3 regions of the Enterobacter kobei genome follow, and region 3 is predicted to be linked to each of the others. Evidence: predicted binding sites of a transcription regulator. Region 3 holds the regulator's gene; each other region holds the start of a gene.
The links. Region 3 encodes LexA, which represses DNA repair genes until DNA is damaged. Its sites were predicted from a motif close to TNCTGTATGTACATACAGNA; they were not measured.

Region 1 (7,909 bases), 540 kb from region 3:
AATAGACCTCAGGCACATAAAGCATCGGGCTGTTTTCAAAGTTACGACGCAGCTGAATGGCGTTTGCTGACTCGCGCAGCAGGTTAAGCTCATCAATCAGCGTTTTTTCGTATTCCCGCACCACTTCCATCGGACGCAGACGACGGCCATCAGGTAACAAACGTGGTACCCAGCGCGCCAGACGATAAATCAGCTTCATGTCAGCTTTGATGACCGGCAGGATATCCGGGCGGATCACCTTGATCACCACCTCTTTGCCGTTCTCTTTCAGACGCGCGGTATGCACCTGAGCAATAGACGCCGACGCCAGCGGGGCTATTTCGAAATCGTCAAACCAGGTTTCAACGGGAAGATTACCCATTGCCTCTTCGATCTGTTTCTTTGCCCTCACTCCGTCAAACGGGGCAACACGGTCCTGCAGCATTGCCAGTTCATCGGCAATATGAGGCGGGAAGAGATCGCGGCGGGTTGAGAGCATCTGTCCGAACTTAATCCATACCGGGCCAAGCTCCTGCAGCGCCAGACGCAGACGTTCACCCAGCGGCTGACCTTTATGACGATTAGGCATCCAGAACAACATCCGCCGCCAGATTCTAAGCGGCAGCGTGATACGCATTTTGGGGATAAGCTCATCGAGCCCGTAACTCAAAAAGGTGTGGACGATAAAATAGAGGCGCCGAATTTCACCAGGCGTCATTTGCCCTCCAGTTTTTCCAGCCGTTTGGTTAATGCATCAACCGCACGTTCAACAGCAGCGGTTTCTTCCGCAAACCATGCCACTTCCAGCGGACCGGGGGCCATGCGCCACTCTTCAGTCAGGACTTCTGCGGCATAGCGCTGCTGCCGTTCCAGATTTTTGCGCAAGAACGCCGTGCCGCCATGAATAGCTTTCCCGATCCCTTCAGCGGCGATGTCACCAATAAAAGGCGCGAGCAGTTCTGCCGGGTCAAACTCCGCCAGATCGCTGAGCGCAACGAAGTTTTGTACGACCTGGATGTCGCCCTCCACTTCCAGCTCACCGCTGCGGATAAGCGCCGTCAATTGCTGGCGATCGCGCAGTTTTGGCAGCACGCTCATATGGGTAATGACCGAGCAATCCGCCTCGCCTTCCCACTCACCCAGAACATCGAGCTGGCGTTCGCTGAAGACCAGCACGAGCGGCGTTGAGAACTCTTTTAATACAATGCGCAGGACCTTCCCGTTAAGTCGCTGACGTGCAGCTTTTAGCGCCGGCGCGCGATACAGGAAGGCATTGAGCACATTCTCGATGCCTGCGGTGACTAAGGGTTTAAAGGGCACGGGACACCTCCACTCAGAATTTGTAACCGCGATGCAGCGCAACGACACCCGCCGTCATGTTGAAGTATTCAACGTTCTCAAATTCCGCATCCTGCATCATGGCTTTTAGGGTGTCCTGATCCGGGTGCATGCGAATGGACTCCGCCAGATAGCGGTAGCTCTCCGCGTCGTTCGCCACCAGTTCACCGATACGCGGCAGCACGTGGAAGGAATAGGCGTCGTAGGCTTTGCTCAGCGGCTCAATGATCGGTTTAGAGAACTCGAGCACCAGCAGACGTCCACCCGGCTTCAGTACACGGTACATGGAGCGCAGCGCTTTTTCTTTGTCGGTGACGTTACGCAGGCCGAAGGAGATCGTGATGCAGTCAAAGGTATTATCCGGGAATGGCAGCGCTTCGGCGTTAGCCTGCACGTATTCCACATTGCCCACCACGCCGATGTTACGCAACTTTTCGCGTCCCATTTTCAGCATGGAGTCATTGATATCGGCCAGAACAACGCGGCCAGTTTCACCCACCAGACGGGAAAACTTCGCCGTCAGATCGCCTGTTCCACCAGCTAAATCCAGCACGGTTTGTCCACGGCGCACACCGCTGCAGTCAATGGTGAAGCGTTTCCACAAGCGATGAATGCCGAACGACATTAAGTCATTCATCACATCGTACTTCGCCGCCACGGAATGAAATACGTGGGCCACCATGTCAGCTTTCTGCGCTTTGGCGACAGTCTGAAAGCCAAAGTGCGTCGTGTCTTGTGAATCGTCAACCATCTCAGAGCCTGCTAATCAGTCAAATGTTCGTGAAGTGTAACAGATTGGGCGCGTTTGCCCTACGATTCAACCGCCGTGATAGAAACGTGTCGGCGGCTCGTCAGACGATAAATCCGTCGTTAACTCGTTGTCTTCGCTGGGTGTCTTTTGTTCATCTGCGCCTTCACGCAGACGGAACTCTTCGTCTTGCGCCGTGGCCTGCTCCACCAGTTCCGGATTAATCTCGCGTTTGACCTCCACCCCCAGGCCGCGGAATGCTTCAGCCTGAGCAAGTAGGTTGCCCCGCCCGGAGGCGAGTTTTTTCATCGCCTGACGGTAGTTATCCTGCGCACGGTCCAGGCTTTGCCCGACCGAGGACATATCGTCCACGAAGAGGCGCATTTTGTCGTACAGCTTGCTGGCACGCTCGGCAATCTTCTGTGCATTGCGGCTCTGGTGCTCATAGCGCCACAGGTTAGCAATGGTACGTAATGCCACCAGCAGGGTGGTGGGGCTCACCAGCATAATATTATTTTTGAGCGCTTCGGTGATCAGTTCGGGCTGTCTGTCGAGGGCCAGCAGGAACGCCGGTTCGACCGGAATAAACATCAGCACATAGTCCAGCGAGCGCAGCCCCGGAAGCTGCTGATAATCTTTTCTGCCCAGCAGTCGGATATGGTTACGCACGGAGGCAATATGCTCCTGCAGCGCCGACTCGCGCGTGTAGTCGTCTTCCGCATTAAAGTAACGCTCATACGCCACCAGCGTCATTTTGGCGTCGATCACCACATCTTTCCCCTGCGGCAGACGCACAATGACGTCTGGCTGCATCCGCGAGCGGGCATCGCTCTCGATACTCACCTGCGTTTCGTATTCATACCCCTCGCGCAGGCCAGAGGCCTCCAGCACGCGGGTGAGCACCACTTCTCCCCAGTTACCCTGGGTTTTGTTATCCCCTTTTAGCGCCCGAGTGAGGTTGACCGCCTCCTGCGCCATTTGCGCATTCAACTGCTGAAGATTACGAATCTCGTGCGCCAGCGTGTGCCGCTCGCGGGCTTCCTGTCCAAAGCTGTCCTGCACCTGACGGCGAAAACCGTCCAGCTGTTCACGCAGCGGCGTCAGCAGACTGTTCAGACTCTGGCGATTCTGTTCGTCAACGCGGCGGTTGCTGTGTTCGAAAATGCGGTTGGCGAGATTCTCAAACTGCTCGCTGAGGCGCTGCTCGCTGTTAATCATCTGACGGATTTTGTCTTCCGCATGCAGCTGCGTGGATTCGAGGCGGGTAGTCACTTCGCGGAGATCGGCCTCCAGCGACGTGTTGATATCACGCAGGTTGCGCAGTTCGTTATTGAGCAGCTCGCACTCGTCGCGCCAGTGGTCACTTAGCGCAAGCTGTTGCTTTACCGCGCTGAGCTCGGCGACGATCTCTTCGCGCTCCGCCAACTGATCGGCCTTCTGCTGCGCATGCTGGTAGCTGGAAATCAGCCAGCCTATCGCAACGCCCGCCAGCGCAATCACCGCATAAATCAGGATTGAGATATCCACAATGCCCCCTGCATCAACGTATTACCCGCACAAAATAGAATTGTGCTGTATAAACGTCCAGTTTGAAAGGGTTTTCCTGCGAGGTGCTACGCAAAAAATAAAGGCCGAACGCGTCGGCCTTTGATTTGAGAAGAGAGGGCTAGATCAGGCGACGAGCCGCTTCCACCACAATTTTCACCGCATGACTTTCGGTCTGCTTCATGGTTTCGGCGTTCGGGATCTCCTGCTGAGTACGGTTGACGATAACGCCCGCCACCATACCGGCACGCAGACCCTGGCTTGCACACATGGTCAGCAGCGTCGCGGATTCCATTTCGTAGTTCATTACGCCCATGGACTGCCACTCTTCCATTGAGCCTTTGAAACGGCTCACAACGCGGCCAGAGAAGGTGTCGTAGCGCTCCTGGCCCGGGTAGAAGGTGTCGGAAGAGGCGGTTACGCCAACGTGGGTGGTCGCGCCCACGGACTTCGCGGCTTCAACCAGCGCGGTGGTGCATTCGAAGTCAGCCACTGCCGGGAATTCCATAGGCGCAAAGTGCAGGCTTGCCCCGTCCAGACGAACGGATGCCGTCGTCACCAGTACGTCGCCCACGTTGATGTGCGGCTGAATCGCGCCGGTCGTGCCGATACGCAGGAAAGTACGAATGCCCAGCTGCGCCAGCTCTTCAACTGCAATAGAGGTAGACGGACCGCCGATACCGGTGGAGCACACAATCACCGCTTTGCCATCCAGCTCTGCACGCCAGGTGGTGAATTCACGATGGGCAGCCAGTTTGACCGGCTTATCCATCAGCGCGGCGATCTTTTCCACACGCTCAGGGTCGCCAGGGACGATAGCGAGCGTAGCCCCTTGTAAATCATTTTTAGTGAGGCCGAGATGAAAAACATCAGACTTAGACATAGGTGACTCCTCTGTGGGTCGGTTAGTCAGAAGAAGTAAAACGGTACTTTACAGAAGCAGTAAGCATAATTTCGTGATGCATCTCACCATGAATGAAAATGATTGCAGTGAATTTCCATCAAAAAGTGATTTACATCACATTAACAAGTTATATCGTCAGGTGCTGCACAAAAGATAGACCGTTTAAGGCACTGTGAGTTGTTAACCTGGTGTCTATATTTACCTTTGCGCTAACTCATTGGTACGGAGAATGCCATGACTGAAAAAACCGGTTTTGCACCTGCTGCAGCCCCGCTTGCTTCAACCATCGTTTCAACCTCAGAAGAGGCCATTACGGCGGGAGAGACCTCCATTCCCTCTCAGGGGGAGAATATGCCTGCCTGGCACGCACGACCAAAATCGGCAGACGGTCCGCTGCCCATCGTGATTGTGGTTCAGGAGATTTTTGGGGTTCACGAACATATTCGCGACCTCTGCCGTCGCCTGGCACTTGAAGGATATCTGGCCGTTGCGCCAGAACTCTACTTCCGTCAGGGCGATCCAAACGACTATAGCGATATTCCAACGCTGTTCAGCAATCTGGTCAGCAAAGTCCCGGACGCGCAGGTGCTGGCCGATCTCGACCACGTTGCCAGCTGGGCGGCGCGTAACGGCGGCGACCCGCACCGTCTGATGGTCACCGGCTTCTGCTGGGGCGGACGCATTAGCTGGCTGTATGCCGCACACAATCCGCAGCTCAAAGCGGCTGTCGCCTGGTATGGCAAACTGGTGGGCGAGAAAACGCTGAATTCGCCAAAACATCCGGTGGACATCGCCACTGAGCTCAATGCCCCGGTGCTGGGTCTGTATGGCGGCCAGGACACCGGTATTTCGCTTGATTCGGTAGAAACCATGCGCCATGCGCTACGGGCAGCCAATGCCAATGCTGAGATTGTGGTGTATCCGGATGCCGGACATGCGTTTAACGCAGATTACCGTCCGAGTTATCACGCGGAATCGGCGAAAGATGGCTGGCAGAGAATGCTGGCGTGGTTTAGCCAGTACGGCGGGAAGAAATAAACACTTCGCAGCCCCGGCGAAAGCCGGGGCTGCGTCAGGGCTTACTCCAGGCCCAGATGTTTCCACAGCTCGTCCATCGGCAGCGTGGCCAGGGCGATACGCTCATCCGCCGCACCATACCAGATATGCAACGTGTCATTACGCACCAGCGCCCCGCAGGTAAAGACGACGTTACCGAAAAAGCCTTCACGCTCATAGGGCGCGCTCGGCTCCAGCAGCGGTACGGAAGATTTGGCGATGAGGGTGAGCGGATCCTCAAGATCCAGAAGCAGAGCGCCCAGGCAATAACGCTGGCTAGCGTCAACGCCGTGATAAATCTCCAGCCAGCCGCGCGCGGTCTTGATCAGCGGCGCGCCGCCACCCGACTTCAGCGCATCCCATTCGTCTCCCGAGCGTCCCAGCAGATGCCGGTGGTTTCCCCAGTGCAGCATATCGGGCGATTCGCAGATCCAGATTTCCGGGTGGCCGAAATGGCAGGGCGCGGGCCGGGTAAGCGCCCGGAAGGATCCGCCAACCTTCTCCGGGAAGAAACAGACGTCGCGGTTATCAGGGCAGAAAATCAGCCCTTTCTTGTCGACGGAGATAAAATCAACGGTGGTCGCCAGCGCGGTGGAGATACCCAGCGATGACACGGCGGAGTAATTGATGTACCAGACATCGTCAATCAGGGTGATACGCGCATCTTCACAGCCAAATTCCTCATAGCGGCTGTCGGCGGTAATAAACGGCTGTTGATCGATGGTGAAATTTACACCGTCCTGGCTTCGCGCCAGGCGCAGGTGGGACATTGACGTCAGCCAGACCTGAGCCGGGTCGCTTTTCAGCACAATGGTACGCGGGTCGCTAAAATCATAGCGCGGGTCGTTGCGGTCGAACGTTTTTGTTGCCGCCTGCCAGCCGCCGGACTGCTGCACCAGAAGCGGAACGACGATCTTCTGTGGGTCATCATTTATCACGCTCTCGGCAACCCGAAGCAGCAGGATAATCTCCCCATGATACTCCGTTACCCCGGCGTTAAAGACGCACTCCACTTTCCGTCCTGGCAGAGAAGGCACCACGTCGCTCGGGGTGATCAACGGATTCTTACCGTGTCTGTTCATATACACTCCTTTTTATCAGAATTTGATTTTTATCCAGCTGCTGCGCGTTTTGGCCGTACAGGACATCCGCTTCAATGGCCCACAATGGGTTTTGTACCGGCTGGCCAAAATTCACGGCCACCCAGACCTGTTCCTGCGCCGTTGTTCGGGTAAACCAGACGCACGCCTTATGGCGCTTCAGTAGGCTGCACTCCCCATGCTGTAGCGCCCCGATGGCGGCCCGAAGCGCAATGAAGGTCTGGTACTGACGCCACAACGAGCCGGGCGTCGATATCTGATGTTCGGCATTGAGCAAGGGATAGTCCTGGCTGACGGGCATCCACGGCGTGGATGTGGAAAAGCCCGCAAACGGTGCGTCGCACCAGAGGAAGGGGGCGCGGGACCCATCCCGTGAATGTTCAATGGCCTGCGCCAGCGCGTCGGCGGCACTGCACCCCTGCCGCATGGCCGTGTCGTAGAAGGTTTTTCCCTGAATATCAAAAATCTGCCCGACCGTCTGAGGCACATAGTCGGGCATCCCCAACTCGTCACCCTGAAAAATAAACGGTACGCCGCGCACGGTCAGCTGTAGCGCCAGAACGGCCAACGCCCGGGCGGCGTCATGCGGGCCTTCACCAAAGCGGCTAATCATGCGCGGCATATCGTGGCTGGAAAAGAATAGCGTCGGCAGGCCAGACTGCAGCGCCAGCGTGGCGTTAATCTCGTCGCACAGGCGTGCCGCATCGAAGGTTTTCTGGCTGCCAATATTGAAGTTAAAGACCACGTCCATCAGCGACGGGGCCTGATAACGGGCCAGGGTCTCCCTCTCCTCGCTGCCGATTTCGCCGATCAGGAAAACATCCCCTTGCTGCCTGGCATGTTGGCATACGCGCTGCAGCGTGCCGATGAGTCCCGGCTGATTCACGTCATGCTCATGCTGCTGTACTCCCGCTTTCTCCGGATTGTCAGGCCCGATGCCGCGCGTACTGAGGAAATTAATCACGTCGAAGCGGAAGCCATCCACGCCCTGTGCCTGCCAGAAATCAATGACCTGAAGCATTTCCTGCTCAACCGCGGGGTTCGCCCAGTTAAGATCGACCTGCTCAGGCGCGAATTTATGGTAGTAAAACTCGCCGGTGTCCGGCTCCGGGCTCCAGGCGCTGCCGGAAAAAAATGACTCCCAGTTGTTAGGGTGCGCGCTGAAAAGAAAATAGTCCCGATAGCGGCTTGCGGGATTATTCCAGGCATCCTGAAACCACGGATGCTGCGAAGAGACAT
Region 2 (7,909 bases), 2.2 Mb from region 3:
ACAGCGAAGGCGTGATGCCCGTCATCAGCACCCCGATAATCGCCGCAGCACCAATGTAGCGAGAAATGGTTAGCCCCAGACCGGCACCGACGAACCCCAACCCATCCCATGAAAACACGCCGTAGATCAGCACGCTGCTGATGATGATATTCAGGATATTCATCCCGCCGTTGATCAGCAGCGGGATTTTGGTGTTACCCGCCCCGCGCAGCGCACCACTGCCAATCAGCGCGATAGCCGCGGCCGGATAGCTTATGACGGTCATTTCGAGGTAGGTTAGCGCCAGGTCCTTCACCTCGTTCGTGGCTTCCCCGGCGACAACGTCGATAATCTCTTTACCGAAATAGTGGATCACCGCCGCCAGAACGATCGAAAAAATGGTCATGATCATCAGCGACTGGCGAGCCGCCTCGCGGGCCCGTTTGGGGTCAAGCTTGCCGAGGCTGAAGGCCACCACGACCGTTGTCCCAAGGTCGATAGCCGCGAAGAAGGACATCACCACCATGTTGAAGCTGTCCGCCAGCCCAACCCCCGCCATCGCCTCTTTCCCCAGCCAGCTGACAAGGAAGGTGCTCAACACCCCCATGAGCAGTACGCAGGTATTCTCCAGAAAGATAGGCACCGCAAGGGGGGTGATTTCACGCCAGAAGAGGACAAGATAGCTTTTACGTTTTGCGTACCAGGGCGTGCGCATGATCGCCTGGCGCAGAGGAGCAGTGACGTTCAAAATGGACCTTAGCGAGAAAAGTTGAAACTCCATTTCAAATGATGGGGGAGAAATGCTCATCCTGCAAAGTATTTTCCTGAAAAAGATGTGTGGATTTACAACAAACTGACGACAGATTCAGCAGTCAGTCGATTTTCTCTAAGATCAGGTTTGACAAAAGTTTTTTCGCCGCTAAGATAAGCCTCCACAACGATTCCTCTGTAGTTCAGTCGGTAGAACGGCGGACTGTTAATCCGTATGTCACTGGTTCGAGTCCAGTCAGAGGAGCCAAATTTAAAAAGCCTGCTTTTAAAGCAGGCTTTTTGCTTTTCTGTGCCTGATAAAATTGTCAGGTGGCGGCTGCGCCTTACCCGACCTACTAAAATAAAAAAGGCTCTCTGTCACCAGAGAGCCTTTTTCACCATTCACTGCGATTACTCGCTTTTTGCTTCGCCGTTTTTGATTTCGCCCATCACTTTCAGCTTTTTAGAGATATCGCGACGCTCTTTGGACAGCTCAGCATTTTTGATGATGTAGTCATCCACGCGGTCTTCATAGTCGCTCTTCATGCTGGCGATGATGCCCTGAATAGCTTCAACGCTCATGCCTGGCTTGATGTAGTCGCTCAGGTTGTCGAGCAGCAGGACACGTTTCTGGTTGTCACGGATCTTCTTCTCAACGTCCTGGATTTCACGCTGCAGTTTGTTTTTGCGGCGGAACAGGCGGACGAATTCCAGAACATCCTGGAACGAAGGCTTGGTAGTTTCCATTTTTACACCCCTGATAATGTGAGATTCGGATTCGTTAAAGCAACCGTTGTATCAATAACCTTACTGACAGCGGCTGCGAATGACAATGACTATATCGTTTAACGCTATCATAACCCCAATTGCTGCTGAATCGAAGCAGCAGGCGTCACATCCGCGTTTTATTTGCGCAGCGCCCGGCAAATGAGGTGCGATAACAGTTCAAGCTGCCGAGCCAGTTCCAGGCTCAACCAGACATAGCCATGAATGGGCGTTTCCGCCACGTTATCACCCTGCCGCTCGCTAATAAGCGTTTTCAGCTCCGCCACAATGTCATTCAGACGCTCGCTGTTCGCCAGTATCGGCTGCGGGTTGCCTTCATAGAGCGCATGAGCGATGGTCAACAGGGTTTGCTGCGTCATCTGCTGTGTCTCTTTCAGCGTATGTGCGTTGAGCATCAGCAGATGGCTTGGGCGAGAAGCCCAGTGCGCGTTAATCTGCAGCTCAAGCATGCAGACCAGATTGCGGCTTACGGTCTGAATAGCCTCAAAAATCGCTTTCTGAATATGGGTCTCTTTGCTCGCGGGGGTAATCAGGCCGCGCATTTTGACCACGTCATTAAGGATGGTTTGCAGATGCTTTTCCAGCCGGGGGCGCTCAACCAGATTGGGGGAGAAACCGGCCTGGTAAACGCGGTTAAACGCGGTAACATAGCTGGCCATCTGGATACGCCAGTGCAAAAAAGCACGCTGCGGCCAGATGCCGGTAAACAGCATGGCAAGCAGCGAGCCCAGGATGACATCCCCGCTTCGCCAGAGCGCCGTAGTCATATCCCCGGCCGGTGCGCCGACCACCACTGCAAGGGTGATACCAATCAGCAGCGCCTGATAGGGGCGTTTGCCCAACGCCAGCCAACCGCAGAGGAACATGGCCGCACCGCACCATGCCAGCATGACCGGAAATGAGATAAGCTCCAGCTTCAGGGCAATAAGCCCCAGCGCAGAGCCAAGAACGGTACCGCCGATCCGCTCGAAGGCGCGAGGAACAACGTTCCCCCAAAATGAGATAGGCCCCATCACCACCACCAGCGTGATCAGCGGCCACGTCCCCTCCGGAACATCCAGCAGTCGGACCAGTATAAAGGTCAATACGAACGCCAGCGCAATGCGGCACCCATGCACCACGCGGTAATGTTTGTATAGACGAATTTCAAACGGCGTTAATGATTTGTCGGGACGCACACCCGCTCTCCAGCTACACGGCAAATCACAATTGTACTGTGTTTTCAGCCGGGCGGATCACACCTGGCTGAAAAACCCTTCATTTAGCAGGCTTAAGCCGTTTTGTGCTCTACCGCGATAAACATTTCGATATCCCAGTAACCGTCCGCGTTGCCATCATTGAGATAGCGTTCGAAGCAGGGTTTGAGCGCCATCTGATATTTATTGTCCTGCAACAGGGAATTGAAGAACTGATACCACGGTGTCGCAAAGTCGTAGTTTTCCACACGCGCCGTGGCCACGGCATAATCACCCGCCGCGATTTCCGTCATCATGACGCCTTCGCTGTTATCCGGGATAACAAAATCCTCCGGTACCGTAACGGCCGTATCACAGCGCAGTTTTTCCGCCGGGACCTCATCAGGATTATCGTAGTAGACCGCCACCCACTCCAGCGGCTCAATGTGACGTCCGTCCACCCACATGACCAGCTGTTCAAATCCCTGCTTAACCGTTTTTTCCCACGGCCCAACAAGATGAAAACCCGCAATCTTACGCTTCTGTTGCTGCTTGATGCTGTAGTCCATACTGCCTCCGCTTATTACTGTATATTTATACACTATAAAACAGGAACAATATTATCGGCAAACGAGGAGTGTTTATTATGTGAGCAGACTCGCAACCCTGCCAGTCTGCTCAGAAAGGTTAGATTTTTTGGTGCAGGTAATCACTGAGGCGAGAGAAAATCCCACCCTTATCAACACGTTCCAGGGTGACCAGCGGCCAGTGTGCCACCACTTTGTCGCGGTCATAGAGCTGGATCTCCCCAACCCGCTGATGTGCGGCAATCGGCGCTTCCAGCTCTTTTTTATCCAGAACGTATTTCGCCTTAATGTTCGCCACTTCCACTTTCGGTAAAGCCAGCCAGAAGTCCTGATCCGTACCCAGATTTACCTGTTCTTTATCACCGTACCAGATACGCTCTGTCCCTACTTTTTTACCGCTGTGCAGAATCTGCACCGTATCGAAATTCTGCTGACCCCAGTGCAGCAGTTTCCGGGCCTGGTCTTCGCGCCCTTTCGGGCTGTCCGCCCCCATCACCACCGCGATTAAACGGCGCTGACCGTCAACGGCGGAAGCAATCAGGTTAAAGCCCGCGCCAGAAGTGTGCCCCGTTTTGAGGCCATCCACGTTCATGGTTTTATCCCACAGCAGGCTGTTACGGTTTTGCTGGGTGATCCCGTTCCAGGTGAGACTCTTTTCGCTGTACATATGGTAAAACTCAGGCTCACCGTGAATGATAGCCCGGGAGAGAACGGCCAGGTCATAGGCCGAGCTGTGTTGACCCGGCGCATCAAGCCCATGGACGGTTTCAAAGTGCGTATCGCGCAGGTTCAGCTTCTGCACATAGTCGTTCATCATCTTCACAAACTGCGGCTGCCCACCCGCTACGTGATCGGCCAGCGCCACGCAGGCGTCGTTGCCGGAATCCACAATCAGCCCGCGGCTTAAGTCCCGCACGGAAACGCGATCGCCCTCTTTCAGGAACATCAGGGATGATCCGTCAAAAACCGGGTTCCCTTTGGCCCATGCGTCACGGCCTACGGTGACAATGTCATCCGGCGTAATGCGATGGCTATCAATGGCCCGATCAACCACATAACCCGTCATCAGCTTAGTAAGGCTCGCCGGATTACGTTGTTGATGTTCGTTGCCCGCCGTTAAGATCTGACCAGTCGTGTAATCCATCAGCACCCACGAGCCCGCCTGAATGGCCGGAGGCTGCGGGGAAAAATCCAGCGGTTCGGCCGCAAAAGCAGATGAGATACTCGAAGCGAGTAAAGAAACAGCAATAAACAGACGGCGTTTCAACGGTATATCCTCAGGTCATTAAAAATCGATGACCTTTTTACGGGAGTTCTGATGTCGTTACCTGGCTTAATTGCAAAAAAATGTGACAGAACGCAGGTTTCACGCTGAATCTGTCTCGCAAATTTGCACCACGGCGGCGCTTTTTATTCGGTCTGACCCGCACGATCGTTTACCATAGTGGCGTCATTTTTTAACAGGATGGTATTACTGGTGTCTGACTCTGCCGCACGCCCCACTTTTTTATTCCACGACTATGAAACCTTTGGCACGCACCCGGCGCTGGACCGACCGGCGCAGTTTGCCGCCATCCGTACCGACGACGAATTCAACATCATTGGCGAGCCTGAGGTCTTTTACTGCAAACCTGCTGATGATTACCTGCCGCAGCCAGGCGCGGTCATGGTCACCGGGATCACCCCTCAGGAAGCACGGGAGAAAGGGGTGAACGAGGCGGAATTCGCACGCCGCATCCACGATCTGTTTACCGTCCCCAATACCTGCGTGGTAGGTTACAACAACATCCGTTTCGATGACGAAGTGACCCGCAACGTTTTCTATCGCAACTTCTACGATCCGTACGCCTGGAGCTGGCAGAACCGCAACTCGCGCTGGGATCTGCTGGATATCATGCGCGCCTGTTATGCCCTGCGTCCTGAAGGCATCAACTGGCCGGAAAATGAGGAAGGTCTGACGAGCTTCCGCCTGGAACACCTGACGCGCGCTAATGGCATTGAGCACAGCAATGCCCACGACGCAATGGCGGACGTCTATGCCACTATTGCCATGGCGAAGCTGGTGAAAGCCGCGCAGCCCCGGCTGTTTGAGTATTTGCTGAGCCATCGCAGCAAGCAGAAGCTCATGACCCTTATCGATGTGCCGCAGATGAAACCCCTGGTGCATATCTCCGGTATGTTCGGTGCCTGGCGCGGCAATACAAGCTGGGTGGCACCGCTGGCGTGGCATCCGGACAACCGTAACGCCGTTATCATGGTGGATTTAGCGGGCGATATTTCGCCGCTACTGGAACTTGACAGCGATACCCTGCGCGAACGGCTCTACACCCCGAAAAATGAGCTTGGTGACCTGCCCGCGGTGCCGGTCAAACTGGTGCATATCAATAAATGTCCGGTACTGGCGCAGGCGAATACGCTGCGCCCGGAGGATGCTGACAGGCTGGGCATTAACCGTCAGCACTGCCTGGATAACCTGAAAGTGCTGCGCGAAAATCCGCAGGTACGCGAGAAAGTGGTCGCGATCTTCGCCGAAGCGGAGCCGTTTGTGCCGTCGGAAAACGTCGATGCACAGCTCTACAACGGCTTCTTCAGCGATGCCGACCGTGCAGCGATGAATATTGTCCTGCAAACCGAGCCGCGGAACCTGCCGGCGCTGGACATCACTTTCGCCGATAAACGCATCGAAAAGCTGATGTTTAATTACCGCGCACGTAACTACCCCGGCACGCTGGATGAAACAGAGCAGGAGCGCTGGCTGCAGCATCGTCGTAACGTGTTTACGCCAGAGTATCTGCACAATTACGCCCAGGAGCTGGAGATGCTTTACGGTCAGTACGAAGGGAATGCAGAGAAACAGGCGCTGCTGAAAGCGCTGTTCCAGTACGCGCAAGAGATAGTCTGAAAATCAGACATAAAAAAAGCGGAGACGATGGTCTCCGCTTTTTTTTTGCCCGGTGGCGCTTCGCTTACGCGGGCCTACAGGAGTGTTGTTTTGTAGGCCGGGTAAGCGCTAGCGCCACCCGGCGAGTCATCACGCAACGTCTTCGTACTGAGGAACCGGGTTACGGAAGCTCTTCGTTACGCAGGCCAGGTAAACCAGGCCGATACCGCCCCAGATCAGCCCCAGAATCATAGAGCTCTCTTCAAGGTTGATCCACAGCGCACCCACCGTCAGCGCACCACACACTGGTAGCACCAGATAGTTGAAGTGGTCTTTCAGCGTTTTGTTGCGCTTCTCACGGATCCAGAACTGCGAAATCACGGAGAGGTTAACGAAGGTGAACGCCACCAGCGCACCGAAGTTAATCAGCGCAGTTGCAGTTACCAGGTCGAATTTAATCGCCATCAGCGCAATCGCGCCAACCAACAGCACGTTCCACGCCGGAGTACGCCATTTTGGATGCACATAACCGAAGAAGCGAGTCGGGAACACGCCGTCACGGCCCATAACATACATCAGACGAGAAACGCCTGCGTGTGCCGCCATACCGGATGCCAGTACGGTCACGCTGGAAAAAATCAGCACGCCCCACTGGAACGTTTTACCCGCAACATAAAGCATGATTTCAGGCTGCGACGCATCCGGATCTTTAAAGCGAGAGATATCCGGGAAGTACAGCTGCAGGAAGTAGGAGGCACCGATGAAGATCAGGCCGCCAATCAGCGCCGTCAGGAAAATCGCTTTCGGGATCACGCGCTCAGCATCTTTGGTCTCTTCTGACAGAGAAGAGATACCGTCAAAGCCCAGGAACGAGAAGCACAGAATCGTCGCACCGGTAATCATCGGCACAACATGTGCGCCTTCAGACCAGAATGGACGCGTGCTGGTCAGCGTGCCCGCACCTTCACCGTGAGAAACACCGTAGATGATCAGGCCGACGATAACTGCCACGATGCCCATCTGCAGAATAACAATCAGGGTGTTGAAGTTTGCCACGGTCTTGATGCTGCGCAGGTTAGAAATGGTCATAAAGGCCACCAGCGCGACAACAAAGATCCACGACGGCACGGAAGGCACCAGCGCTTCAAAGTAAATTTTTGCCAGCAGAATGTTGATCATCGGCATGAACAGGTAGTCCAGCAGAGATGACCAGCCCACCATAAAGCCAACTGCCGGGCTAATGGATTTTTGAGCATAGGTGTACGCAGAGCCTGCTGACGGGAAACGGCGGACCAGTTTTCCGTAGCTCAGCGCGGTAAAGAGGATCGCGACAAGTGCGAAGGCGTACGCCGTCGCAACGTGACCGTTGGTGAGGCCCGATACGATACCGAATGTATCGAACAGCGTCATCGGTTGCATATAGGCAAGGCCCATCATAACAACCGGAATCAACGTAAGCGTTTTACGTAATTCCACGCGAGAGGTGTTTGGAGTTGCGTTATGCGACATAGTTATTCTCCTTTACGGTGATAACCGCCACGTAAGCGAAAAATTGCCCCATTTCTTTCTTCCTCAGCGACAACAACTGTCGGATTTTAGTAAATATCTATCCGGTACGAAGCCCGGCCTCTTGGTTTTTAGTTTCGTTTCGTACATGCAAAAAAAAATAACCGACGCCTTTTATATCGTCGATTATTCATTTGGTTGCAGCGGCGGCATTTTGCCCCACATCGGATACAAAAGGCAATACT
Region 3 (7,909 bases):
CGCTGACTTTGGCTGGATGATCCTGATTGGCCTGTGCGCCGCGATCCCGGGAATGATCATTGCCGGCCCGCTGTGGGGCAACTTCATTAGCCGTTACGTTGAGCTGCACATTCCGGATGACATCACCGAGCCGCATTTGGGCGAAGGCAAAATGCCGTCCTTTGGCTTCAGTCTGTCACTGATCCTGCTCCCGCTGGTCCTCGTGGGTCTGAAAACCATCGCAGCGCGTTTTGTGCCGGTGGGCTCTACCGCCTACGAATGGTTTGAGTTCATTGGTCACCCGTTTACGGCGATCCTGGTGGCATGTCTGGTGGCTATTTACGGCCTGGCGATGCGTCAGGGAATGCCGAAAGACCGCGTGATGGAGATCTGCGGTGCCGCGCTGCAGCCTGCGGGTATTATCCTGCTGGTGATTGGTGCCGGTGGCGTGTTCAAGCAGGTGCTGGTGGATTCTGGCGTGGGCCCGGCTCTGGGTGAAGCGCTGACCGGAATGGGCCTGCCGATTGCGGTAACCTGCTTCGTGCTGGCGGCGGCCGTGCGTATTATCCAGGGTTCCGCCACCGTGGCGTGTTTAACTGCGGTGGGTCTGGTAATGCCGGTGATTGAACAGCTGAACTACTCCGGTGCGCAGATGGCAGCGCTGTCTATCTGTATCGCGGGCGGTTCAATTGTGGTCTCTCACGTTAACGACGCTGGCTTCTGGCTGTTCGGTAAATTTACCGGCGCCACCGAAGCGCAAACCCTGAAAACCTGGACGCTGATGGAAACCATCCTCGGTACGACGGGTGCGATTGTCGGGATGATTGCCTTTACGTTGCTGAGCTGAATGCGGTGATTTAACCCGGCTCAAAAATAAGGCCCGGTAGCGTTAACGCTGACCGGGCCTTAATCTTTTCATCTAATGCAGAACATCAGGCCGGGAAAGGTGAAACCACCACCCGGCTTTTTTACATCATTCGCCCTGCGTCGCGCTCTCAATCGTCAAGCGCACATCTGACGTAATCAGCTCTGCCAGCATCTGGTAAACCTTCAGCGTCTCTTCTGGCTCGGCATCGCCCGTATCACTGATGAAGCCTTCATCACGCAGCGTCAGCACGAGGGAACTGAAGACCGCTTTGTCGAAGAATTCTGGTGCGTTAATGCCGTGCAGCACAGACAGGCGCTGTGCCAGCGTCCGGCTCTCTTTCTCCAGCGTACCGCGGTTGATCGACGGGTTCGCACTCAGCAGCCAGAACGTAATGGCGTAGCGCTGCAGCGTTTCGCGCGCACCGGCCGCCAGCAGCTGCAGGGTTCGGGAGCGTGACGGATTGATATGCAGCTCATCGTTGGCAACGGTGATCAGCCCCTGACGACGAAGTTCTTCCGTCAGTTTATCCAGCTCAACGGCCAGCTCATCTTTGCTCCAGCGCAGGAACAACTCCGCTTTCAGCATCGGGTAGAGCGTATCAACGTGACGCAATAGCTCCTGACGTGAAATGTGGCGATGCTGGGTAATGATAGCCGCCATCAGCGACGGCAGCATCAGCATATGCGCGATGTTGTTGCGATAGTACGTCATCAACACGGCCTGTTCGCGCGGCAGAATGATAATGTCGCCGATCGTATCCTTCTCGACTTCAAACTTGTTCATCTGCAACGCGTGATCGATGAGCTCGCTGGCGGTAGCCGCAGGAACCGTTGAATCAACCGAGTAAGGCACGTTGCGCATCATGTCCAGGTAGCAGTCCAGCTGCTCCGTGAGCTGTTCACGGGTCAGGGAGCGCTGACGAGAAGCCAGTAGCGCGGTACAGCACAGGTTCATGGCGTTAGCCGCCCCCGCGTTGTTAATACGCACCATCAGCTCGGATGCAATGCCGTTAACCGTTGGTGTCAGCCAGGCAGGACGAACCGCTTCGATAGGATCGATGGATTCGCGCCACTCCGGAACGTGATGGTTCAGGTACGTCATCAGCGGCATTGGCTCGCCAAAGTTCACGTAGCCCTGACCCAGGTTGCGTAACTTGCTCAGGCCGCGCAACATCTGCGGCAGGCTCTCTTTCTCTTTGGTTGCGCCACGCAGTTCTTTGGCATACGTACCCACTTCCATGACGTGCTCATAACCAATGTAGATAGGCACCAGCGTGATCGGACGGGTTCCGCCGCGCAGCATCGCCTGAATGGTCATCGACAGCGTGCCGGTCTTCGGATCAAGCAGACGTCCGGTACGGGAGCGACCACCCTCTACGAAGTACTCCACGGAATAGCCGCGGCTGAACAGTTCGCCCAGATACTCGCGGAACACGGTGGAGTAGAGCTTATTGCCCTTGAAGGTACGACGGATAAAGAAGGCGCCCAGGCGGCGGAAGATCGGGCCCGCTGGCCAGAAATTCAGGTTAATACCGGCCGCGATGTGCGGTGGTACCAGCCCCTGGTGATAGAGCACGTAGGAGAGAAGCAGGTAGTCCATGTGGCTGCGGTGGCAGGGGACATAGACAATTTCATGGCCATCATGCGCCAGCTGGCGTACACGCTCGGCGTTATGAACGTTGATGCCCTGATACAGGCGGTTCCAGGTAAAGCCGAGAATACGATCGGAAAGGCGAATCATCTCGTAAGAGAAGTTCGCGGCAATCTCTTCCATCAGCGCAATGGCGTTCTGCTGGGCTTTCTCATGCGAAATCTTCTTGCTACGCGCTTCGTCTTCAACGGCGCGGGCGATCGCTTTGGAGGCCAACAGTTTGTTGAACAGGTCCTGACGCGCCGGGAGTCGTGGCCCGACGGCCGCGAGGCGCTGACGGGCGAAGTGCATACGTGCTACGCGCGCCAGCTTCTGCGCGATGATCTTGTCGGTACCGTGCTCATCTGCCATTCGGCGCAGTGAAACGGAAGGGGAGAAGCGCACAAAGCTGTCGCGTCCCAGCCAGGAGACCGCGAAGAACTTCTGGATGCCGTTAAGCATACGCAGCGGCGGATTCTCTTCGCCTTTTTCACGGCCCGGACGGCGGCCAAACATCACCGATACCGGCACCATCTGCACATCCAAATCGGGATTGCTGCGGTGCAGGTCGAGATAGTCGTGGAACAGCTTAATGGACTCTTCTTTTGGCGTGTAATAGGTAAATACACGCGGCCCGCCATGAATGAACACGTAGCGCGGCAGCAACGTGCCGTCGACTTCCAGCGGTTCAAGCGGGTCAGGTAAGTCATGCGCCAGACATTGGGCGCGAAGGGTCAGTAAGTCTGCCTTCGAGTTATAAGGCAAAACGTACATAATAGGACGCGACGTATCGAGCCCCAATTCCAGCGCGGGTTCTGCTGGGATAGACTTGCTTTTTACCAGGATGCTTAATGGTAAATTAAGTAATTTGTAGTAAATTCGTGGCCAGCCGGACATAAACGATGTAAAGCCTCTGGTTAATAATGCAATTGCGGCGCAAGGATAACAGAAAGCGCGCAAAATTTCTGTTGTTACCCGTCATACTTCAGGCTGTAGCGAAACGCGCTACAGTTCCTGTTACTGACGCTTTTTTTCATAAAAGGTTCTTTTAATGGCCAATAATACCACTGGGTTAACGCGTATCATCAAAGCCGCCGGCTATTCATGGAAAGGTTTCCGTGCCGCGTGGATCAACGAAGCCGCCTTTCGTCAGGAAGGTGTCGCCGCTATCATCGCGGTCATCATCGCCTGTTTCCTTGATGTCGATGCTATTACCCGCGTACTTCTCATCGGTTCCGTGCTTCTGGTGATGATAGTGGAAATTCTCAATAGCGCTATTGAGGCCGTTGTTGACCGTATTGGCTCAGAGTTCCACGAGCTCTCCGGTCGCGCGAAAGACATGGGTTCTGCCGCTGTGCTGCTGGCGATTATCACTGCAGTCATTACCTGGGTCACGCTGCTTTGGTCACATTTCCGATGAGCCTCGAGGAATAATTAAGTCCCTGGTTTTTTGTGCAGTTTTTGGTTCCAAAATCACCTTTGACTGTATATACTCACAGCATAACTGTATATACACCCAGGGGGCGGAATGAAAGCATTAACGACCAGGCAGCAAGAGGTGTTTGATCTCATTCGGGATCATATCGGCCAGACGGGTATGCCACCCACGCGTGCGGAAATCGCTCAGCGTCTGGGCTTCCGTTCTCCGAATGCTGCCGAAGAACACCTGAAAGCGCTGGCACGTAAGGGCGTGATTGAAATTGTTTCAGGCGCGTCACGCGGTATCCGCCTGCTGGTGGAAGAAGAGACGGGCATTCCGCTGATAGGCCGTGTTGCTGCGGGTGAGCCGCTACTGGCACAGCAGCATATCGAAGGCCACTACCAGGTTGATCCTGGTATGTTCAAGCCGAGCGCAGATTTTCTGCTGCGCGTAAGCGGCATGTCGATGAAAGATATCGGCATTCTCGACGGCGATCTGCTGGCGGTACACAAAACGCAGGATGTGCGGAACGGCCAGGTGGTGGTCGCGCGCATTGATGACGAAGTGACCGTTAAGCGTCTGAAAAAGCAGGGTAACACCGTTCAGTTGCTGCCCGAAAACAGCGAGTTCTCTCCCATTGTGGTCGATCTCCGCGAACAGAGCTTCTCTATCGAAGGTCTGGCGGTCGGTGTGATTCGCAACGGTGAATGGCTGTAATCTCTTCCTGACAGGCTACGGTTCCGCTGTAGCCTGCTTTATTGACCACTCCCGGTGTTTCTCATGTCACTGCTGACGGCATCCGATAAGGCATTGTGGCGTCTTGCACTGCCGATGATTTTCTCCAATATCACCGTGCCCTTGCTGGGTCTGGTCGACACGGCCGTTATTGGGCATCTCGATTCCCCTGTCTATCTTGGCGGCGTGGCGATTGGCGCGACGGCAACCAGCTTCCTCTTTATGCTGCTGCTCTTTTTGCGCATGAGCACCACCGGACTCACGGCACAGGCGTATGGTGCAAAAGATCCGTTACGTCTGGCGCGGGCGCTGGTGCAGCCGCTGATTCTTGCGCTGGGCGCGGGCGCGTTAATCGTTTTACTCCGCGATCCCCTGATTGACCTTGCGCTTCATATCGTTGGCGGCAGTGAGGCGGTACTGGAGCAGGCGCGACGTTTTCTCGAAATCCGCTGGCTCAGTGCGCCCGCTTCGCTGGCAAATCTGGTTCTGCTGGGTTGGTTACTGGGCGTTCAGTATGCTCGTGCGCCAGTGATTCTGCTGGTCGTGGGAAACCTGCTCAACATCGTGCTGGATCTCTGGCTGGTGATGGGCCTCCATATGAACGTGCGGGGCGCGGCACTGGCGACGGCGATTGCTGAATACGGGACCTTTGTGATGGGGCTGTGGATGGTCTGGCGCGTGCTGGCGATGCGCGGGATCTCCCTCGCGCTGCTGAAAACCGCATGGCGCGGCAATATCCGTAAGCTGCTGGCGCTTAACCGTGACATCATGCTGCGCTCGCTGCTTCTGCAACTCTGCTTCGGCGCGCTGACGGTCTTCGGTGCACGGCTGGGGCCTGAAATCGTCGCGGTCAACGCGGTATTGATGACGCTGCTGACGTTTACCGCCTATGCGCTGGACGGCTTTGCCTACGCGGTTGAAGCACATTCGGGGCAGGCGTATGGAGCGCGTGAAAGCGGGCAGCTTCATGATGTCTGGCGGGCAGCCTGCCGTCAGTCAGGACTGGTAGCGCTGGTGTTTGCCGTGGTCTATGCCTGCTTCGGCGAACAGATTGTTGCTTTACTGACCTCTCTCCCTGCGCTGCGCGAACTGGCGAGCCACTATCTCATCTGGCAAGTCATCTTACCGGTGGTGGGTGTCTGGTGTTATCTGCTGGACGGCATGTTTATTGGTGCGACGCGCGGGGCGGAAATGCGTAACAGTATGGCCGTTGCGGCGGCGGGATTTGGCCTGACGCTGCTGACGCTTCCCTGGCTGGGTAATCACGGTTTGTGGTTGGCGCTTGCGGTCTTTCTCTCTCTGCGTGGCCTGTCGCTGGCTTTTATATGGCGCCGCCACTGGCAAAACAATACCTGGTTTCCTTCGCGTCACGATATATCGTGATGGTTAAAGATTCCGAATATGAAATCAACCGCCGAATCCTTAACTACAATAATTATCACGTCCAGCAGAAAAGAACGTAACGGACGTTACGACCCGACGCTTAACTAAGAGGACACGATGATGAATAAAGACGAAATCGGCGGCAACTGGAAGCAGTTCAAAGGTAAAGCGAAAGAACAGTGGGGTAAGCTGACAGATGACGATATGACCGTCATTGAAGGTAAGCGCGATCAGCTTGTCGGTAAAATTCAGGAACGTTACGGCTACGCGAAAGATCAGGCGGAAAACGAAGTCAAAGACTGGGAAACCCGCAATGATTACCGCTGGTAACGCTGAATAACCTACTGGGGCGGCTTCAGGCCGCCTTTTCTTTTGCTGCTAACGCGGCTTTTTTTTCACCAGAATAGAGTGGTCATGCTGACACTCATCCTGATGTCGACACGCTTCCACCTCGACACACGCTGAACACAGCCCGTGTGCTTCAATCACATTATGACGCAGGGCAAACCCCATTCTTGCCGCCAGCGTATGCATAATGTCTTCCACGCCTTCCGCAGCTTCTTCTTTCACTACGCCACAACGGTCGCAGATAAACATGGCCGACGTGTGGGTGGGCTGATCGAAAAGATGGCACAGTACATAGCTGTTTGTGGATTCCACTTTATGAACAAATCCTTGTTCCAGCAGGAAATCCAGCGCGCGATACACTGTTGGCGGTTTAGCCTGCGGCTCGCTTTCGCGGAGCAGGTCGAGCAGGTCATAGGCGCTGATGGCACCCTGTTGCAGGCTCATCAGACGTAAGACTTCAAGGCGCTGCGGAGTCAGGCGCACATTGCGTTGCGCGCACAGCTTTTCGGCCTGCGCTAACAGCTCTTTTGTGGACTTATCCATTGAGCACCTCGGATGTTCTGGGACGTAAAACCCTCACTTTATCATGTTCTGGTAAAAACACCGATATCCGTCAGGCTGTGCTATACCTGACGCATCGCAAATCGGGAATTTCATCATGAAAAAACCAGACTGTATTAAGCACTGGCGCAACATAGAAGGGCCGGATGACGCCACCTACCCCGACAGTAATGAGCTCTTTTCTATCGGTGCACCGCTGGCCCGCAGCCTTGGCCTCCGACGTATCGGCATTCATCATGAGCGTTTATTGCCCGGGCGTCGGACATCCTATCCCCATGCAGAGAGTGACGAAGAAGAGTTTATCTACGTGCTTGAGGGCTATCCTGAAGCCTGGATTAATGGCTATTTGTGGAAACTTGAACCCGGCGACAGCGTGGGCTTTCCTGCCGGAACCGGCGTCTGCCATACCTTTATCAACAACACGGATGAAGAGGTTCGGTTACTGGTGGTGGGCGAGGCCAACAAGAAGCACAACCGCATCTACTATCCGCTCAATCCGGTCTATGCTGCCACGCGGGAGGATCGCTGGGTTGACCATCCTCCGCAGTTTTTTGGCCCGCATGATGGAAAACCTGTGAAAAAATAATTTCCTCTTCTATAAATATTGAAGGCCGTCACAAATTACAACAGGCCGTAAGGGAATTTCACTTAGGGAAAGAAATAGCGGGTCTTTTGCTTCTTATTCACAGCAATAGTTCGTTCCTGTTTGGGTGATAACAGACAGGAGTTATCTAATAACAAACTATTACGGGCATACTGTGAAAAAACATTTTAAATTTTCGGTGGTTAGCATTGCTGTTTCCCTGTTTATGGCAAATCAGGCGGGAGCAGCCAATACCTGGACAGAATCACGTAGCGACGCCATGGGCGGGACGGGCGTAGCCGCTGGCAGTTATGGCAGCGGAGCGTTAATCAACCCCGCGCTGCTGGCAAAGGCAAAACCGGACGATGATGTGACGGTCATTTTGCCATCCGTTGGGGTGCAG

Region 1: a site for LexA is predicted at 3,636-3,655, ahead of rmuC (DNA recombination protein RmuC). Genes of this name have one in related genera too.
Region 2: a site for LexA is predicted at 3,275-3,294, ahead of sbmC (DNA gyrase inhibitor SbmC). Genes of this name have one in related genera too.

Annotation. Positions count from the first base shown of each region.
Region 1 covers NZ_CP017181.1:4,624,436-4,632,344, forward strand. Annotated here, with positions in the region: gene ubiB (ubiquinone biosynthesis regulatory protein kinase UbiB) at 1-697, opposite strand, end outside; gene ubiJ (ubiquinone biosynthesis protein UbiJ) at 694-1,299, opposite strand; gene ubiE (bifunctional demethylmenaquinone methyltransferase/2-methoxy-6-polyprenyl-1,4-benzoquinol methylase UbiE) at 1,313-2,068, opposite strand; gene rmuC (DNA recombination protein RmuC) at 2,135-3,592, opposite strand; gene udp (uridine phosphorylase) at 3,732-4,493, opposite strand; gene BFV64_RS22480 (dienelactone hydrolase family protein) at 4,749-5,552, shown strand; gene BFV64_RS22485 (glycoside hydrolase family 130 protein) at 5,594-6,652, opposite strand; gene BFV64_RS22490 (alpha-amylase family glycosyl hydrolase) at 6,636-7,909, opposite strand, start outside.
Region 2 covers NZ_CP017181.1:3,008,300-3,016,208, forward strand. Annotated here, with positions in the region: gene emmdR (multidrug efflux MATE transporter EmmdR) at 1-760, opposite strand, end outside; tRNA gene BFV64_RS14525 (tRNA-Asn) at 922-997, shown strand; gene BFV64_RS14530 (DUF496 family protein) at 1,141-1,476, opposite strand; gene BFV64_RS14535 (FUSC family protein) at 1,635-2,693, opposite strand; gene sbmC (DNA gyrase inhibitor SbmC) at 2,786-3,259, opposite strand; gene dacD (serine-type D-Ala-D-Ala carboxypeptidase DacD) at 3,378-4,544, opposite strand; gene sbcB (exodeoxyribonuclease I) at 4,743-6,179, shown strand; gene BFV64_RS14555 (APC family permease) at 6,309-7,667, opposite strand; gene yoeI (membrane protein YoeI) at 7,657-7,719, opposite strand.
Region 3 covers NZ_CP017181.1:284,709-292,617, forward strand. Annotated here, with positions in the region: gene gntU (gluconate transporter) at 1-826, shown strand, start outside; gene plsB (glycerol-3-phosphate 1-O-acyltransferase PlsB) at 953-3,373, opposite strand; gene BFV64_RS01375 (diacylglycerol kinase) at 3,528-3,896, shown strand; gene lexA (transcriptional repressor LexA) at 4,005-4,613, shown strand; gene dinF (MATE family efflux transporter DinF) at 4,677-6,014, shown strand; gene BFV64_RS01390 (CsbD family protein) at 6,135-6,344, shown strand; gene zur (zinc uptake transcriptional repressor Zur) at 6,393-6,905, opposite strand; gene BFV64_RS01400 (cupin domain-containing protein) at 7,021-7,509, shown strand; gene BFV64_RS01405 (conjugal transfer protein TraF) at 7,733-7,909, shown strand, end outside.